One region of the Chitinimonas sp. JJ19 genome, then DNA from elsewhere that is predicted to be linked to it. Evidence: predicted binding sites of a transcription regulator. Region 1 holds the regulator's gene; the other holds the start of a gene.
What was found. The regulator FliA, encoded in region 1, starts transcription of late flagellar genes. The targets are predictions, from matches to a motif close to GCTAAAGNTNNNNNNNNNNCNGCCGATAAT.
Positions count from the first base shown of each region.

Region 1 (4,915 bases):
CCTCGAAGCCCAGTGTGACATGGGGGGTATGGGCCATGACCAGGCGAGCAAGCTGTACTGGATTGCGGGTGCGCCTGACGCCGGTGACGCTGCCGGCTGTGCGGAACGTGCCGTCCATGATGGCGGCTTCCATCTCGATAAAGCCCTGATCATTGAACACCGCGCCACGGCCGGCGTTGAACAGGGGATTGTCTTCGAGGGCGATGACGGATGCCTGTACGGCATCCAGGGCTGCGCCACCCGCGTGCAGGATGCTCAGGCCACTATCAAGCGCGGCGCTGAGGCCGGCTATCAGCTCGGCTTCCAGTTCAGGTGTCAGGTCGGCGGCGCGTATGGTGCCGGCGCCGCCGTGTAGGGCGAGGGCTATGGGCATGGCAGGGGCGGTTATTCCAGAAAGCGCTTCTGCCAGCCTTGGTAGAGCCGGTAGGCATGGTCCTTCATGCTCTCTGGGGTGTCGAAATTGCGGGGGTCTATGGGTTCAAATACATGGTAGTCGGCCCGGGGATTGGGCGACGTGGCGATTTGCCAGAGTTTCGACAAAAGGTGCTGGTCGGCCCATTCGAAGGCCTCCTGGGCTTGGTAGTGCAGAAACACCGGTACGATGGGTGTGCCGCTCTCAAAGCTGGCGATAAAGGCGCCGCTGAAAAAGCGCCCACCCAGGCGCCGGCCCTTGCAGCCACCTTCGGGATAGAGCGCCAGGCAACTACCGCTGCGGGCGGCATCAATCAGCGCTTGGGTAGCAGCTTTGCGCGAATCGGACGATTCCCGTTTGACAAACAAGGTGCCTGCGCCAACGGCAACTCTGCCCACTATCCACCAATCGGCCACCTCAGCCTTGGCCAAGGAGCGGACAGGAAACAGGGCCGGGATGCCGATATCCTCAAAGGCGGAAGGGTGATTGGCAATCAGCACATAGTGCTGGGGCAGTTGACCACGGTAATGCTGGTGTAAACGCAGCTCTACCCCCAGGGCGCGGACAAAGGCGCGGCACCAGGCATGGAAGAACGGTGGATAGATGCGCCGGATAAGACCGTGCGGCAGTTGTGCCAGCAACAGCAGCACGGGGGTATAGAAGACGAAATCCAATATGGCCAGTACGCGCCAGAGCAGGCGCAACAGGGCGATCATGACGCAGCCAGCCGTGTGGCCAGCCAGCCTGGGCCTGGACCAGGTGTGCAACTGGCAGGCCTAGGCGCGCTCGCCAAGCGGGCGAGCTGGGCCTTACGGCGGGGCGGGAGGCAGGGCCGCCGCACGGCTTAGACCAGGAAGCCGCGCAGCTTGCTCTCGATAATGCGCGGGTTCTCGCCATGGGCGATGGCAACCAGGCCTTCGGTGACCAGTTCGCGCCGCTTGACCTCGCTGGCGATCACCTGCTTGAGCTTATTGCCTATGGGCAGGAAGAACAGGTTGGCCGAACCCACGCCGTATATGGTGGCGACAAAGGCAACCGCGATGCCTGAACCCAGCTTGGCGGGGTCGGTCAGGTTCTCCATGACATGGATCAGGCCCATGACGGCGCCCAGAATGCCTATGGTGGGTGCATAGCCGCCGGCCGATTCCCAGATCTTGGCAGCAGCGCGGTGTTTTTCTTCGTAGGCAGTGATTTCCAGTTCCATGGTATGCCGTATGGCCTCGGGCTCCGCACCGTCGACCAGCATTTGCAAGGCACGCTTGATAAAGGGATCCTTCTCGTTCATCAAGGGGGTCTCAAGTGCCAGCAGGCCGCCTCGGCGGGCGGTGTTGCTCCAGGACACCATGGACTTGACCCAGGGTTCCAGTTCTACCAAGGGTGGTGCCACGACCCAGCGCAGCATCTTGACACCACCGATAAAGCTGGCGGCGTTGCTTTGCAGCAGTACCGCACCCATGGTGCCACCCATGACGATCAACAGGGCGGTGACCTGCAGCAGCGAAGAAATCTGGCCGCCCTCCAGCACCTGTCCGCCAACGATGGCCGCAATGCCGAGGAGGATACCGATTATGCTCAGTCTATCCATGTGTACGGGTAATCTCTGTGTGATCTGGTTTGCTGCCGTTTATAGCAGATTGCGCCTTGCTTGGTGACGCCATGCTTACTTCTGTGTCCAATCGCGCAGCTTGACACGCAAACGGGCGACGGCCTGGCTGTGCAACTGGCAGACGCGTGATTCGGAGACATTCAGTACGGCGCCGATTTCCTTGAGGTTCAGCTCCTGCTCATAGTAGAGGGCCATGACCATTTTCTCCCGCTCTGGCAGGCTGGCTATGCCATCGATCAGCACCTGCCGGAAGGCGTTGTCATCTATCTCATTCAGCGGGTCGGACTTGTGGTCTGCCGCCATGGCGTCCAGCGCACTGCGGCTGTCGTCTTCGCTGTCGTGGTCGTCGTAATAGATCAGCTGGTGGCCCCGGCAATCGGCCAGCAGTTCCTGGTAGTCTGCCAGGGGCAGGTTCATGGCATCTGCCACTTCAGACTCATTGGCGGCACGCCCAAGCTTGTGCTCCAGCTTGACCAGCGCGGCCTCGATATCGCGCATGGAGCGGCGCAGCTGCCTTGGCAGCCAGTCGGCCTCGCGCAGTTCGTCCAGCATGGCGCCACGTATGCGCTGGGTGGCATAGGTCTCGAACAACACCCCTGCGGTTGGGTCGAAGTTACGGGCAGCATCCATCAGGCCGATCAGTCCGGCCTGTATCAGGTCATCCACTTCCACGCTGGCTGGCAGCCTGGCAACCAGGTGGTAGGCCAGTTTTTTGACCAGCGGGGCAAAGTTGTTGACGCGCTCTTCCACCGGATCGGTGGCGTGTTTCTGATATGCACCTATGGCGCGGGACGTGGGCATGCTCGACATCAGGTGGGAGGGTATGGCTTCTTTATGCGCCACGCTGGCCGGTTTGCCAATGTGGCAATCCAAGATTAACAGCTGACGTGCGCTTTGTTGAATTATATGGAGCAGCCGGCTGGCACCTCATGGGCTCCAGGCCCAGCGCCGGCTTTGCTGGCGCGGGTGCCTTTGGAACGAAACTTACGACAAGCCTGGGAGGCTGGCAACCGGCTTGGCGTGCGCGGTGTGGCGGTCCATGTGCAAGTCATTGAGGTGCTTGATGATGGCGGTGTGCGCTGGTGGCACGGCCTATCTACCAATCCGGCCGTGGCAACATGGTTTTGCGGGGTGTGCTAGCGCAGGCTGCTCAGACGGCGGCTGACATCCAGTGCGCGGTAGAGCAGGTTCTCCCTATCGGCACTGCCCGGTTTGCGGGGCCAGCGCCGCATGGCGGCGGCTAGCTGGGCGAAGGCGATGCTGGCTTCGCTTTGCGGGAAGGCATGGGCTACCGGTTGGCCCAGCTTGTCGGCACGAGCCAGTTGTTCGTCCTCGGGGACAAAGCCGACCAGCTTCATCTTGACATCCAGATAGCGGCCAGCGACTTCCTTGACCCGCTTGAACAGGGCCATGGCGGTGTCCAGCGTACGTACCCGGTTGGCCAGCAGGCGGAAATCACGGCGCCCATACTCGGTATGCAAGCGCTTGATGGCGGCATAGGCCGCCGTGATCGACTCACCCGAGGGGGTGATGACGACGATGACCTCGTCCGCCGACAAGGCCAGGCCAGGCGCGTTGTCGTCGGCAACCGGGCGGGCATCTACCAGCACCCAGTCTATGCGGGCGACCAGGGAGTCGTATTCGTCGGCCAATTGATTGGCGCGGCCGGGGGGCAGGTGGCCTGCCAGGGGGGCGGACAGCTTGATGGGCATCAGCTCGAAACCGGGAGCGGAAAGCAGCAGTTCATCCAGCCGGACTTCGCGCCCGGCGGCATGCTCGAAGGCATAGCGCTGGCGCAGTTGCAGGCGGTTGATGGCATTGTGCCGGCTATCGTCCTCGTCCAGCAGCAGGACGCGCATATCCTGTGCCGATATCGCGGCAGCCAGATTGAGCGCCAGCGTGGTTACACCCGTGCCGCTGCCACCGGTAAGGGCCACCGCCCGACCACCGGGCCCGCCTACCAGCTTGCGTAAGCTGGCTGCCTGGTCGGCTGCTACCGTGGTAACGATATTGTTGAGCCTATCCATGGCACATCAGGCGGCGGCTTCTCGCCAGGAAAAGTCCAGCGACGGTTGCTGCGCCCCCAGAAACAGCGGGTACTCCTCGTTCTTGAGCCGGTAAGCCGGGGCTTCGGGCGGCGTCTTGAAGACCCTGTCTACCAGATATAGGCCACTGGCCACGTGCAGGTCTTCAGGCACCCGTTGGCCATTGGTAATGTAGTAAAGCGGCAGCTTGTAACGCACGATGACATCCAGGCCGCTGCCTAGCGAAAAGGCCTCGTCGGTCTTGGTAAAGATGCAGCCGGACAGGCCTTCGCCATGGTAGCGCCGTACCACGTCGTCCAGGGTGGTGCCCTGGGCATTGGCGCTGAGCAGGAGCAAACGCTTTACCGGGGTGGTCTGGCCTGCCAGCAGGGCGATCTGCTCGACCACGCGCTGGTCACGCTGGCCCATGCCGACAGTATCAATCAAGACCAGGTGGCGGTTGCGCAGGTCTGCCAGCGTCTGTGCCAGGTCGGTTTCGTCCGTGACGGCGTAGACGGGTACACCCAATATCTTGCCATAGATGCGTAACTGGTCCTGCGCGCCTATCCGGTAGCCATCGGTAGTAATGAGGGCGACCTTGGCTGCGCCATGCTTGAGGGTGGCACGCGCAGCCAGCTTGGCGACGGTGGTGGTCTTGCCTACGCCGGTAGGGCCTACCAGGGCATACACACCGCCGGCCTCGACAATATCGGCGCCTGGGCCGACGGTGGGCAGGTTATGTTGCAAGGCAGTGCGCGCCCATTTCATGCCGCGCTCGGTGCTGTAGCCGCTGGGCATGTGCTCAACGATCTGGCGGCTGAGGGCAGGGCTGAAGCCTACGCTCAGCAAGCGGCGCAGCACCTCCAGCCGCTC
Region 1 is NZ_JBAMDD010000016.1:81,979-86,893, forward strand. Features, by position in the region: gene V7714_RS17365 (isoaspartyl peptidase/L-asparaginase family protein) at 1-373, opposite strand, end outside; gene V7714_RS17370 (lysophospholipid acyltransferase family protein) at 385-1,128, opposite strand; gene V7714_RS17375 (flagellar motor protein) at 1,257-1,997, opposite strand; gene V7714_RS17380 (RNA polymerase sigma factor FliA) at 2,073-2,819, opposite strand; gene V7714_RS17385 (MinD/ParA family ATP-binding protein) at 3,155-4,045, opposite strand; gene flhF (flagellar biosynthesis protein FlhF) at 4,052-4,915, opposite strand, start outside.

Region 2 (4,915 bases), on a different contig from region 1:
GCTTAATGCTGACCCAGCTGGCGGCGGGGCTGTCTGCCAGTTCATCCAGCAATGGCCTGATCCAGGCTATGGCGTCGGGCGTACGGCATATCCAGTAGACATAGACGTGCTGCTTCACCGGTCGCAAGCCTGCTTGCGACTGCAGGGTGATATGGCGCAGCAGTGAGGCAAACGGCGTGATGCCTATGCCGCCTGCTACCAGTATGGTGACATCGTGACGCATGGCGATGGCGCTGGGGGCGGAGTAGGGGCCATCCAGCTCTGCCGGCATGGGCAGGGTGGCGCCACCCGTCTGGCGTGCCAGTGCATGCAGCTGCCCAGTCCATAAGCCGGCATTGCGTATGTGCAGGGTCAGCTTGTCCTGGCCTGGGGCAGAGGAGAGGGTAAAGGGATGCCATTGTTGACGGTCTATCTCAGGCAGGCGCAGATAAACATAATCTCCGGCACGGAACTGAAAGCCGCTGGGGCGTTGCAATTGCAGGATGGTGATCTGTTCGGCAGCTGATTCCATGCCGACCACGCACGAGAGCTTGGACTTGCGCTTGGCCTGGAATAGGAGATTGATGCCGAATAGCAGGCCGGGCAGCAGAAACCATAGCCAGAACTGCGGGCTATGCCACAGCATGAGGCCGAACCAGGCCCAATACAGCTTGTGGCTGAACTTGAACCAGGTGTAACGGCCTGGCTTGCGATAGAAGCGCTGCCTACCCAGGCCGGCCATGATGGCAATGACCACCAGCAAGATGACGCCCGTGATGCCCAGCGCGGTCTGCCAAAGAAAGGCGGACAGGGAATTCCCCAGCACTGCCTGATGGGCCAGTTGCCCGGCAATATGGATCAAACTGAAGACCAGCAGCGAAACGCCGACCAGCTTGTGCAGGCTGCGCAGGGCGCCATAAGGCATCAGGATATGGGGTAGACGCCGATGCAAGGTGGTGGTCAGGCTACGTAGCATGGGCAGGCAGATCAATGCCGTGCCCAGATTGACACACCCTGCTGCCCCGCGCGCCAGTTGTATGGCAAGGTCGGCGCCGGCAGCACGGTAGCTTTGCGCCTGCAGGACGAAGACCACCAGGCATAGCAGCAAATACCCGGCCGACCAGAACAGCAGCTGGCGCTGCTGCGGGGCACCCAGCCATTGCTGCACGGTACTGGCTTCGGTGCGGCGGCGCAGCTTGCCCAGCCAGTTCACCTGCTTGCTGTTCAATTGTCCCGGCAGGGTATGCAGGGCGCGGAAGCGCAGGCTGAAATCCTTTGCATCCAGTTCGGCTTGGGCCACGGTGCCGGTATCGGGTTGGTAGAAGCTATAGGTCAGCCGCCGGCATACCAGCTTGCGCCGCTCGGGTTCCAGCATGCTTAGGGTGCTGAACAGCAGTTTGCTGAACTGGCGCTGGGTCAATGCCGCAGCGCTGCCTCTCAAGGCCAGGAACGCTGCGGCCTCCTTGTCGTCCAGCAGCTCGCTATCGAGCAAGGTAATGAAATGCGCCAGGCGCTCTGGTGGCAGCACGGTGGCACCTGCGCCGGCCAGGCCTTCGAACAGCACGCGGCCTATATAGCTGGAACGAATACCACTGATCTCTTTGAACTGCTGGTAGTTGATATGCCTGCGCCGCCGCAGTGCCGCCTGTGCCAGCCGGTACGTGCGTGGGCCATAGGCCGCCTGGTTGTCCGGGTCGTCGTTCAGTGCCTGCAGGACGGGGATGCTGATGCTGCTCATGCCGGTAAATGCCAATAAAACTCAATGACTTATTTTCACATATGCAATGTGCATAGAGCGTTAAGCGTACCGACAAGCAAGTTCTTGCTGGGCTTAAACACGGCTGTATGCCACCGCCGGCAAGGTCTTCTTAGCCGCCAGGTTTTTATGGGCAGTGGATAGGTAAATTAGATTTTCTGCATTTACGGCTCAAGTATCGTGCCGGGCTGACGATATCCAGTTCGCAAGTGCAGGCAGTGGCCGGGCGGCAAGGGATGTTCCGCTTCAGCCCAGCAGCAATGAGCTAAATCGACTTTCGCTAAAGTTTTCCCAGCGCAGGCCGATAAGTGAGTCAGGATTCAGCGCTGCGAGGGTTCCGCGGGCCTGAAGAAAACGCAACCTCCCATGGAGATAGACGACCATGCAAACGATCAACACCAACATTCCCTCGCTGAATGCGCAGCGCAATCTGGGCAATACGGCGAATACGCTCAACACCTCCTTGCAGCGCCTGTCTTCAGGTTTGCGCATCAACAGCGCCAAGGATGATGCTGCCGGCCTCGCGATTTCCGAGCGCTTCAGCTCGCAGATTCGTGGTATGGATCAGGCCCGCCGCAATGCCAACGACGGTGTGTCGCTGGCGCAGACCGGTGAAGGCGCCCTGCAGCAGATGGGCGATATCCTGCAGCGTATCCGTGAACTGGCTGTGCAGTCGGCCAACGCCACTAACAGCTCGTCCGACCGTCAGGCACTGAATTCCGAAGTGAACGAGCTGGTTGCCGAACTGGACCGCTTCGCCACCACGACCGAGTTCAACGGCCTCAAGATGTTCGACGGTTCCTTCTCGTCTTCCATCTTCCAGGTCGGCGCAAACGCCAACCAGAACATTACGGCGACCACCCGTAACCTGCGTACCGACCAATACGGTACCTACCAGGTTGGTAACAGCATCCGCGCTTCGGGTTCGGACAAGGTGGCGGCTTACGATCTTTCCGGTACGGGCCATATCTCGGGCGGTACGGTGCTGACTGCCGGTACTTTCGAGCTGCGCGGTTTTGCTGGTGCGGCCACCATCTCGGGTGTGACGGGTGATACCGCTGCCTCGCTGGCCACCAAGATCAACGCGGTGACCGACAGCACGGGCGTGACGGCAACCGCCAAGACCACAGCGAGCTTCAAGTTCAGCGGCGACACCGCCGGCTCGGGTGCCTACTCGCTGGAAGTGCTGGGTAACCAGGCCAAGGAGCAGGTCGCTTCGGTCAGCTTCACCATCTCCAAGAATGAGAACGGTACGCTGAACCTGCAGGAGGCTGTTACCGCCTTCAACGACAAGTCCTCGCTGACCGGTATTACTGCCAAGTTGTCGGATAGCCGTGAAGAACTGGTGCTGGAAAACGCAACCGGTGGCAACATCACCGTGAAGCTGACTTCGCTGTCTGCGTCACAGGTCATCAGCGGTGGTTACATCTCCAGCGGCGGCACCTTCGTGGCCGATGGTGAAGTGATCGATACGGCAGAAGACGCCCGTACCTACGGTGGTCAGCTGACCTTGAACTCTACCTCGTCCTTCTCGGTCGAATCGGATGCGACGCTGGAACTGAACCTCGGTGCCCTTGACGACGACGATACTCAGGGCTTGCAAGCCAGCACGGTGCTAGCTTCGGAGCTGGAGGAAGTGTCGGAGATCAACATCTCCACCGTTGAAGGTGCCACCCAGGCCTTGCGTACGGTAGACGGTGCGATTGCTGCGATCACGGCTCAACGTGCCAAGTTCGGTGCCTTGCAGTCCCGCTTCGAAGCGACCATCTCGAACCTGCAAACCTCGTCGGAGAACCTCTCTGCCGCCCGTAGCCGGATTCGCGATGCAGACTTCGCCTCGGAAACTGCCAACCTGACCAAGGCGCAGATTCTGCAACAGGCTGGTACTGCGATGCTGGCACAGGCCAACGCGCTGCCTCAGCAGGTGTTGAGCCTCTTGAACGGCTAAACTAAGCTTTAGTGCTTAGCCTGTGAGTGCCCCGCCAGGCTTTATGCCTAGCGGGGCGTTTGCCCAAGGAGCGATTCATCATGCAAATCCAGACACTGAGTTCAGCCACCACCCTGATGGGTGGCACCAGCACCGCCGATGCCCCTGTGGCCCGCAACCAGTACGCTGCCTCTGCGGGGCAAGCAGTAGAGGCGGTACGCGTCAGCGCAGATGCAGTCCAGGCTGTGCGCGCCAGCATAGACCCGGAAGACGTCAAGAACGCGGTAGAGAATCTGAACAAGACCTCGGCCGTATTCAACAACTCCTTGCAGTTCTCCATCGACGATTCGACCAAGCTGACGGTGGTCAAGTTGATCGACAAGGAGTCGGAAGAGGTGGTTCGCCAGATTCCTACCGAGGAAGTCCTGGCAATCGCCAAAGCCATCGACAAGCTGCAGGGCTTGCTGATCAAGGAAAAAGCCTGAGGGTGATTTCACCCTCAGGGCATTGCTAAATCAGGCTTGAATATTGCTTTAAGCCTGGTTCAGCAATCAGTCGTGTAAGGAGTTTGCCATGGCCATCACCACGTCGGGCGTAGGATCTGGTCTTGATATCAACGGTCTGATCACCCAACTGATGACTGCCGAGCGTATGCCTGAAAAGCAGATGGCGCTCAAGAAGGCAGAGTTCGAGGCCAAGCTGACGGCCCTGGGCTCGGTCAAGAGCGCGCTATCGACCTTTCAGGGGACGGTGGCCGGGCTGACTTCCACCAGCCAGTTCCGCAAGATGAGCGCAACGCTGGCTGATACCACGATAGGGACCGTGACGGTATCGAGCATCGCCGCGGCTTCTTCCTATTCGCTCAAGGTCGACCAGATTGCCCAGAGCCATAAGGTGAAGTCAGGCAGCTATTCAAGCATCGATTCAGTGGTGGGTAGCGGCAAGCTGACCATACAGTTCGGGACGCTGGAACAGATAGACCCGGCTGACCCCTCAAACCTGAATCCGGATGGCACTTACGAGCCTACCGATACCAAGTTCACCTTGAATGCCAAGCAGGCTGCCATCCAGGTCGATATCGGCCCGGGTAGCAATACACTGTCTGGCATACGCGACGCCATCAATGCCAAGAAGGCAGGGGTGACCGCCTCCATCATCAACGATGGCGGTGGCTTCCGGTTGGTGCTGTCGGCCACCGAAAGTGGTGCCGATGCGTCAATGAAGATCAGCGTGACCGATGACGACGGCAACGC
Region 2 is NZ_JBAMDD010000003.1:150,786-155,700, forward strand. Features, by position in the region: gene V7714_RS05175 (NADPH oxidase family protein) at 1-1,717, opposite strand, end outside; gene V7714_RS05180 (flagellin N-terminal helical domain-containing protein) at 2,118-3,683, shown strand; gene V7714_RS05185 (flagellar protein FlaG) at 3,764-4,147, shown strand; gene fliD (flagellar filament capping protein FliD) at 4,236-4,915, shown strand, end outside.
Region 2: a site for FliA is predicted at 2,015-2,044, ahead of V7714_RS05180 (flagellin N-terminal helical domain-containing protein). Genes of this name have one in related genera too.